Regions from separate parts of the Arthrobacter sp. UYP6 genome, predicted to be linked through region 1. Evidence: riboswitches for the same ligand, from Rfam matches in the RefSeq annotation. Region 1 holds a riboswitch; each other region holds the start of a gene.

Region 1 (2,195 bases):
GCACCATTTCCCCGATTGGAGTTTCGTCATGACACAGCACGTTTCCACTCCCGGTGCCGCGCCCGGGTCAGCGTCCGCGGCCTGCATTCCCGCACACCTGCGGGACGACGTCGACCGGCTCAAGGCGGAGGTGGCGGCCCTGCACGGGGAGCTGACCGCCAACGAGCTGGTGGCATGGACGGCCGGCAACGTCTCCGCCCGAGTGCCCGGCGCGGACCTGATGGTGATCAAGCCCTCCGGCGTCGCCTACGCGGACCTGACCGCGGAGAACATGGTGGTGACCGACCTGTTCGGGACGCTGGTGGAAGGCTCATTCGCGCCGTCGTCGGACACCGCCGCCCATGCCTATGTGTACCGGCACATGGACCACATCGGCGGCGTGGTGCACACCCATTCCACCTATGCCAGCGCGTGGGCTGCCCGCGGGGAAGCCATTCCCTGCGTCCTGACCATGATGGCGGACGAATTCGGCGGCGACATTCCGGTTGGTCCGTTTGCGCTGATCGGCGACGATTCGATTGGGCAGGGCATTGTGCAGACCCTGTCCGACTCCCGCTCCCCCGCCGTGCTGATGCAGAACCACGGCCCGTTCACGGTGGGCCGCGATGCGCGTGCTGCGGTCAAGGCTGCCGTGCTATGCGAGGAAGTGGCCCGTACGGTGCATATCTCCCGGCAGCTCGGGGCACCGCTGCAGATCGGGCAGGAGCAGATCGATTCCCTGTATAACCGCTACCAAAACGTGTACGGGCAGCACTAGAGCTATTCGTCCGGCGTCATACCGGCCTAATTGAGGACCGAATAATGGCGGGCCTGTTGACCAGCTACTCCCCCTCTTGGTCCTGGTTCAAAGCAGTCGAATGGCGAGCTCCCTCATCTGCTCGTGGGGAAGCTCGATGGTTGTCACCCCGGCCAAAGATATGACGCGATTTCATCATTATCGAAGGAAAGTGCGCACACCCACTTGGTCACCTGGGCATTCGGTGGCGGCGCCGCCGCCACATGGCGTCCATGACGCTATATGACTCGTGTTTCACTTCATGACGCGGCAACGAGTGATATGAAGCAACACTTTGACGCAACCGGTACGGGCATTGCACCCAACTGCCGCCGCGTCTAGATTGGTCCCACCACCCATCCAGAGCGGCTGAGAGATCTGGCTCGTTGACGCCGCAGCAACCATCGTTTCCCTCCACAGGAGGCTGAAATGAACGGTGCTACCGCCAGGACCGATGGAGACTTGCCTGTGACACCCGTCAGCGCAATAACCTGCCCCCTGCGCGGCCAGCTGGATTGTTCAGCAGCGCTGGTGGCACTCCCTCGGCACCCACCGAGGAGCCACAATGACCCCAGCAGCGCATACCGCCGTCCCGCCGGCGCTGTCCTACGAGCTGTATCCGCCCACAAACGCCCGGACCGAAAAGGCCGTGCTGCAGGTGATCGACGAGCTGGCCGGCACACATCCGGACTACGTTTCGGTGACGTACAGCGGCACCCCGGAACGGCGCCAGGCGTCCGTCCGCCTGCTTGAGCATCTGGTGCACGCCACCCGGCTGCGGCCGCTGGGACATCTGACCTGTGTGGGTGAAACCCGGGAGAGCCTGTACCGGCTGGTGAACCTGCTGGTGGGCCTGGGCGTCCGCGGCGTGCTGGCCATGCGCGGTGATCTGCCCGCAGACCCCGGCGCGTTTCGGGGCGAGCTGCCGTTCGCCCGGTACCTGGTGGAACTGATCAGGGAGATCGAGGACCAGCATTCAGCAGCTCTGGCCGGCGGCCGGATGGCCGTGGGAGTGGCTGCCTATCCCAACCGGCATCCGGAATCGCCGTCCTTCCAGCATGACATTGAGGTGCTCGTCTCCAAGGAGCGCTCCGGCGCCAACTTCGCGATCAGCCAGGTGTATTTCAACCCCGCCGATTACGTGCAGCTGGTGACCGCCGCGCGGGCAGCGGGAGTCACCATCCCGATCATTCCCGGGATCATCCCCATGTCCAGCCAGAACCGGCTGCAGCGGTTAGCCCTGATGACCGGTGTCCATCCGGACCCCGCCCTGCTGCACCGGCTGGAAATCGCAGGCTCCGACGCCGAACGCCGCCGGATCGGAGTCGACGCCGCCGTGGCGCTGGCCCGGGCCGCGTTCGACGCCGGAGCGCCGGGCCTGCACCTGTACACGTTCAACGAAGCGCGCGCCTGCGTGGAA
Region 2 (2,195 bases), on a different contig from region 1:
TCGCGCAGCAGCTGCACGCGGGCTTTGAGGATGTAGGCCAGGTTGGCGCCCAGAATGCCGTCGGCGCCCAGGTCACGGGCATAAACGAGGCCGTTGTAGCTCTCATCGGGGGTATTGAAACCGGGGAATTTCTCCGGATCTGCGCCAAAGTCGAAGTTGCCCGAATCCACAATCACGCCGGCAATGGCAGTTCCGTGCCCGCCCAGATACTTGGTGGCCGAGTGCACCACAATGTCCGCGCCCCACTCGATCGGCCGGATCAGATACGGGGTGGAGAGCGTGTTGTCCACGATCAGGGGAATGCCGGCCTCGCGCGCCACCGTGCTGATGCCCTCGATGTCCAGCACGTCCTGGCGCGGGTTGGAGACCACTTCGCCGAAGAAGGCCTTGGTGTTGGGCTGCACCGCCGCCCGCCACTGCTCCAGATTGTCCGGATCCTGGACAAAGGTGGTGGTGATGCCGAACTTCTTCAGCGTGTGCTTGAACAGGTTGTAGGTGCCGCCGTAGAGACTTGGACTGGCCACAATGTGGTCTCCCGCCTCGGCCACGTTGAGGATGGCGAAGGTTTCAGCGGCCTGGCCGGAGGCGAGCAGCAGTGCGCCGATCCCGCCCTCGAGGGAGGCGATCCGGTTTTCCACCGCTTCCTGGGTGGGGTTGCCGATGCGTGTGTAGATCGGAGCCAGCTCGGCCAGTGCAAAACGGTTGGCCGCTGACTCGGCGCTGGGAAAGACGAAGGATGAAGTCTGATAGATGGGCAGCGCGCGGGCGCCGGTGACGGCGTCGGGCTCCTGTCCAGCGTGGATCTGCCGGGTTTCGAACGACCAGTTTCCTGACATTGTTTGCTCCCTGTAACTAGGGACCGCACCGAGACTTGTAGCCGGAAAAAGATAACCGGCAGCCATGTGTGGTCCGCGCTTGCCGTACGTCCGTTTGACGTACAGCCAGGTCTTCACCCGGGGCACCCCACCGCGGTTGGAGGGTTGCCGGCCAGCAAGCCGGGGCTATCTGCTGGCACTCATGACCTATCCCCCTATGAAAACGGATAAGCCCTGCGCCTGCAAGGTCTGTGACGGATCATTTCCCGGGATGTCGGGGGCTTCACCGAGGATCGGCAGCGCTGTTCTCCGCGACAGCCGGACGGCCTGATTCGGATTGCTCCTGCCGCGTGTACGGCAGATCCGGACCCCCGGCGACAGGCTTCCGGCAGATAAATCAGCAGGTCAAACGGAAGTTGTGGCCAGCTAAGGGTTGCCTTAGTCGAGAGGTGGGTCACAACGTGCCAAAATGGGCCGCATGCGCTTGGACCATGTATCTTATGCCTGTGAATCCGACGGTCTTTTGGCCACGACTGAGAGGATTGCTGCCGCTCTGGGAGCGGACTTCGTCAAGGGCGGTGTGCACCCGCGTTTCGGAACACGGAACATGATCCTGCCCCTGGCCAATCACCAGTACGTTGAGGTGGTGGAGGCCCTGAACCACCCGGCCTCGGACAAAGCGCCCTTTGGCCAGGCTGTGCGCCAGCGCTCGGAGTGCGGCGGCGGCTGGATGGGCTGGTGCGTGGCTGTGGATGACCTCTCCCCTTTCGAAGAACGCCTCGGACGGCTCTCCGTTCCGGGCAACCGCAAGTTCCCGGACGGCCAGGAACTGACCTGGCAGCAGATCGGCATCAACGGGCTGATCGCGGATCCGCAGGTGCCGTACATGCTGCGCTGGGATGACGGAACGGAGGCCCTGCACCCCTCCGCCGCTCTTCCGGGCATGCCCGGCAAGGTGAAGCTGAACTCCCTGACCATCGCCGGCTCCGCGGACCGCGTGGCCCAGTGGCTGGGCACCCCCGCCGAGGAACCGCTGGAAAACGTGGGCGTCACCTGGATTTCCCCCAAGGGCACCCCCGGCATCATGTCCGTCTCCTTCGACACCGCCAAGGGCCTCGTCGAGATCTAATCCTGCTGCCGGTTTGCCGCCGCGCGGGACGCGGATCCGCTACCACTTTGGGCATCCGCGCACCCTTTGGGCAGCGCAGGACCCGGATCCGCTACCGCTTTGGGCATCCGCGCACCCTTTGGGCAATCGCTGCCGGTCCGCACCGGCAGCAGAATCCCAAACCGGATGCCCCTGCCCAAAACAGTCGCGGTTCCCTCGGTTGCACCTCAGAGAAGCCAAATCCTGCCACTTTGGGCATCCGCGCACCCTTT
Region 3 (2,195 bases), on a different contig from region 1:
CCATCTCGGCGAAAGGAAGGGGAGGGAGAGACTCATGAGCGAACGTGACGTGGATTGGGAGGGCGCCGCCAACGCGCGTGACCTGGGTGGAATCCCGGTCATCGGCACGGGTGCGGGCGCGAGTGCCGTGGTGCCGGGCCGGATCTTCCGGATGGGCCGATCCGAATGGCTCACCGAACGCGGCTGGGCCCGGGCCCGCGCCGCGGGCATCCGCACCGTCGTCGACCTCCGCAATGATGTGGAGCAGGGTCGACGGGACACCGATCCGCGGGTGGGCCCCGACGCCGTGGACGGCATCACCTTCCTGACCCGGCCCACGCAGGAAGCGCACGATCCGGACTTTACCGCGCTCTGCGGCCCCTACATGGATTCACCCAAGTGGTACCGGGAGAACCTGCGCCGCTGGCCGGAAAAGATCGCCGCCGTCCTCCAGGCCATCGCAGACGCCGACGACGACGGCGCGGTGGTGATCCACTGCTCGGCCGGCCGGGACCGCACCGGGCTGATCGCCATGCTCCTGCTGCAGCTGGCCGGGGCTCCGCCGGAGGCCATCGCCGATGACTACGAGCAGGCGGTCCGCGGCATTAACGCCTTCCACGCCACCCAGGCTCATCCCCGGGAAAAGCCGCTGACGGCAGCGCAGGAAAACGCCCGCGTGGCCGACGGGCGGCGGGAACTGCTCCGCGCCCTGGACGGGCTGGACACGGAACAGTACCTTCGCTCGGCCGGTGTCAGCTCGGCTGCGATTGAGCGGCTTCGGCGTCGGATGCTGCGTTGACCGGGTTACACGGCCGGAGCTTTTCCGGCGCCGCCAAGTAGAAAAAAGAGCGCCGGGCCGGGCTGTCGAAACCGCCCGGAACCAGAAGCGAGGAATACCGGGCGCACCACTGGGCCGCACCGCCCGAACCCTCCAACGCCAGGGCCAGCGCCGGCATGTCATGGAACCACATCAGCTGCTGCCGCCCGTCCACCACCAGCTGAATGACGCCGAGTTCAACATCGACGTAGGCCTGGGCATCCACCCAGTCATCGAAGCCAACAAGGCGCTTGGCATGGATCAGATGAATGTTGTGGCCGGGGAAAAAGCTGGCGCATTTGGTGTCACTGGAGATGCTCACAGTGTGGTCCTTTACGGGTTGTCCTTGCCTGCGCCGGGCGGCGGCAGGCCGCTTCGTCATCCGAACCACCCGCCGAACAGTGGGGTTGGTGTGAGGCCAGTCGGAGCTTTTACGTACCCGGATTCCTCCAGGTGCGATGGCCGCCTCTCGTGAAGCTGAGACAACCATAGCGCATGGCGCTGAGAGGCGGGAAGCGCGCGCGGAGGGCGTCAGCGCCAGCCGGCAGCGGGCGCTACGTGCCGCACCAGGTTCTCCAGCAACCGGGCGTTATATTCCACTCCCAGCTGGTTGGGCACCGTGACCAGCAGGGTGTCCGCCGTCTGAACCGCGGCATCGGCGGCCAGCTGGGCGGCAATTACGTCCGGCTCCCCGATGTAGCTCTTTCCGAAGCGGGCCAGTCCGCCGTCCAGCCGGCCCACCTGGTCGCGTCCCTCCGCCTGGGCGCGCAGGCCGAAGTAGCGCCGGTCGTCGTCGGACACCAGCGGAATAATGCTGCGACTAACCGAGACCCGGCCGGTGCCTTCATGGCCGGCGTCGGCCCAGGCCTTGCGGAACACCTCGATCTGCTCGGCCTGGAGCTGGTCAAAGGGTATCCCGGTGTCCTCCGTCAGCAGGGTGGAACTCATCAGGTTCATGCCCTGCTCACCGGTCCACTTGGCCGTGGCCCGTGTGCCGGACCCCCACCAGATCCGGTTCCCGAGACCTGGAGACTGCGGCTCGATGGCGAGTGTTCCCGAACTGCCGGTCATCATGGGATCCGCAGTGGCCAGCCCGGCACCGGAAACAGCTGCACGGAACACCAGGGTGTGCTTGCGTGCCTCGTCAGCGTCCGTGCTGCCCTCGGTCGGAACATAGCCGAACGCTTCGTACCCGCGCAGGGCCGGCTCGGGTGAACCGCGGCTGAGGCCAAGCTGCAGCCTGCCGCCGCTAATCAGATCCGCTGCGGCGGCCTCTTCAGCCATGTAGAGCGGATTTTCATACCGCATGTCGATCACGGCCGTGCCCAGCTCAATCCGGCTGGTCCGCGCGGCCATGGCGGAGAGCAGGGGGAAGGGCGCGGCGAACTGCGGCGCAAAG
Region 4 (2,195 bases), on a different contig from region 1:
TGGCGGCGCTGAACGCGGCCAGCCTCGCCACGCTGTTCAGCCTCGGTCTGGACGCCTAACGTCCCTACCCCGAAATGACAGAAGGTGCACGTCCCAGCGCTGGGACGTGCACCTTCTGCCATTTCGGGGGGCGGGGGTGAGGGGTGAGGGATGGGGGGATTGGCGGAGGAGATCTGAGCCGGGAGCTATTCGTCGGAATACGCGCCGGAGAGAGAGGCACCGACGAGGTGCCGGTTGCGCGTTTGGATGAGCCGCTGCAGATAGCGGGACAGCACGAGCTTCTCGGCGACCCGGCCGAGGACGCCGAGCGGGGCCGTGAATTCAATGCGGTCCACCATTGTGGTCCCGGCGGCATCGGAATGAAACTCATGGACATGGCGGAAAAACCGGAAGGGGCCCCGCACCTGCTCATCGGTGAAATGTTCCGGTGCCTGCATCTGCGTGATCCGGCTGGTCATCCGCAGCGGCAGGCCGAAGTGCCAGGCACGCCACGTAACCTCTTCGCCCAGGCAAATAAGCCCCGAGGTTACTCCGCGGACAGCTTTCTCACGGGAAGCGGCCATGGAGTCCTGATGAGCATCGATGCTCCTGGCAAGGTCGAACAACTGCCCCCGGGGCATGTCGGTCCGCGTGGTGCATTCGAAGGTGACGGTCATGAGCCGAGTATGTCAGGCAAACTCCGCGACGCTGAGGTGTCGGAACGCCGAACCGTGGAACACCAGCGGCTCGTGGGCATCGTCATGCGAGGCATGACCGTGGACGCGGAGCAGCACAACGCTGTGGTCCCCGGCGGGCACCTCGTTCTCCACTGAGCACTCGAGCCACAGGGCTGCCCGGTCCAGGAAAAGAGAACCCGATTCGTCGGTGTGCAGGTTCAGGCCCGCAAAACGGTCCCCGGACTTGGACGCAATCTGTTTGCAGATCCCTTCGTGTTCGGAGCCCAGGATCGACACTCCGATCCGGGCCGCCGGCCGCAGCACCGGCCAGGTGCGGGAGGTGTTTTGCACGGCGAACATCACCAGGGGAGGGTCCATGGAAACGCCCACGGTAAAGGATGAGGCAACAATTCCCTGCGGCTGCCCGTCCACCACAGCGCACAACGCCGCAATACCGGAGGGGAAACGCGAATAGGCGCGGCGCAGGGCCGCGGGCTGAAGATCGGTAACAAGAGCCATGCTGAGTTTCCTCTGCCTTAAGCGCCGGGCCGATGACAAAAACAGGGTCGGCACAAACGCGGTACTTGCCGCGGCCGGGAAATTTCTCCGGGCGGCCGAATCGTCACCTGGAGCACCCCGCTACGGCGAGAGGGTTGCCGTCCAGCCGGCCAGGGCCCGTGGCTGGAACTCTTGATTCTTCTTCCAAGGTAGGCGGCATGGGTCCAGGCCTGCAAACCCCTGCCTTACTTCGTAAAACTCAGCTTCATAAAACTCCCCATAGCTAAGGGATAGAGTTTGGGCATGAAGCAGCGGTGGTTTAAACAGGTGGACGTTTTTGGCAGCGAGCCGTATTTGGGGAATCCCCTCGCAGTGGTGCTGGAAGCCGAGGGACTTTCGGATTCCGATATGGCGTCCTTCGCGCGGTGGACAAATTTGTCCGAAACCACGTTCGTGCTGCCTCCCACCAGTGACGGCGCCGACTACCGGGTGCGGATCTTCACCCCCGGCGGAGAAATACCGTTCGCCGGGCACCCGACATTGGGTACCTGCCACGCGTGGCTGGAGGCCGGCAACAAGCGCCGCTATCCCGACGTCGTCGTGCAGGAATGCGGGATCGGCCTCGTCACGCTGCACGCCAACGCGGGCATTGCCGCCTTTGCCGCGCCGCCGCTGCTGCGCTCGGGCCCCTTGGAGGAGGAGGTCCTGGACCAGGCGCTGCGGGCGCTGAACCTGGACCGCACGCAGATCCTCGCCTCCAACTGGATCGACAACGGACCCGGCTGGCTCGGGCTCCTGCTGCCGGACGCCGCTGCGGTGCTGGCGCTGAAACCGGATCCCACCATCATGGGCAACCTGCGCGTGGGCGTCATGGGCGCCCAGCCGCAGAATGCCGAAACAGACTTTGAGGTCCGGGCCTTTGTTCCCGGCCTGGGCATCACCGAGGATCCGGTGACCGGCAGCCTCAATGCCGGCCTCGCCCAATGGCTGATCGGCGCCTCCCTGGCACCGGAGCGCTATGTGGTCACCCAGGGAACCGCG

What was found. A riboswitch is a leader RNA that binds a small molecule or an ion and turns the genes downstream of it on or off. The one in region 1 is predicted to bind S-adenosylmethionine.
Region 2: linked by a shared signal. The riboswitch ahead of ABIB35_RS15605 (bifunctional o-acetylhomoserine/o-acetylserine sulfhydrylase) and the one ahead of ABIB35_RS08620 (methylenetetrahydrofolate reductase) in region 1 are both predicted to bind S-adenosylmethionine.
Region 3: linked by a shared signal. The riboswitch ahead of ABIB35_RS01680 (hypothetical protein) and the one ahead of ABIB35_RS08620 (methylenetetrahydrofolate reductase) in region 1 are both predicted to bind S-adenosylmethionine.
Region 4: linked by a shared signal. The riboswitch ahead of ABIB35_RS03405 (flavin reductase family protein) and the one ahead of ABIB35_RS08620 (methylenetetrahydrofolate reductase) in region 1 are both predicted to bind S-adenosylmethionine.

The regions. Positions count from the first base shown of each region.
Region 1 is NZ_JBEPPM010000008.1:85,749-87,943, reverse strand. It holds gene araB (ribulokinase) at 1-32, shown strand, start outside; gene ABIB35_RS08625 (L-ribulose-5-phosphate 4-epimerase) at 29-757, shown strand; SAM riboswitch class I at 1,129-1,236, shown strand; gene ABIB35_RS08620 (methylenetetrahydrofolate reductase) at 1,341-2,195, shown strand, end outside.
Region 2 is NZ_JBEPPM010000020.1:34,828-37,022, forward strand. It holds gene ABIB35_RS15605 (bifunctional o-acetylhomoserine/o-acetylserine sulfhydrylase) at 1-836, opposite strand, end outside; SAM riboswitch class IV at 907-1,023, opposite strand; gene ABIB35_RS15610 (VOC family protein) at 1,294-1,944, shown strand.
Region 3 is NZ_JBEPPM010000001.1:340,294-342,488, reverse strand. It holds gene ABIB35_RS01685 (tyrosine-protein phosphatase) at 35-778, shown strand; gene ABIB35_RS01680 (hypothetical protein) at 732-1,118, opposite strand; SAM riboswitch class IV at 1,134-1,273, opposite strand; gene ABIB35_RS01675 (LLM class flavin-dependent oxidoreductase) at 1,328-2,195, opposite strand, start outside.
Region 4 is NZ_JBEPPM010000003.1:76,277-78,471, forward strand. It holds gene ABIB35_RS03395 (M66 family metalloprotease) at 1-59, shown strand, start outside; gene ABIB35_RS03400 (SRPBCC family protein) at 186-656, opposite strand; gene ABIB35_RS03405 (flavin reductase family protein) at 669-1,175, opposite strand; SAM riboswitch class IV at 1,232-1,352, opposite strand; gene ABIB35_RS03410 (PhzF family phenazine biosynthesis protein) at 1,458-2,195, shown strand, end outside.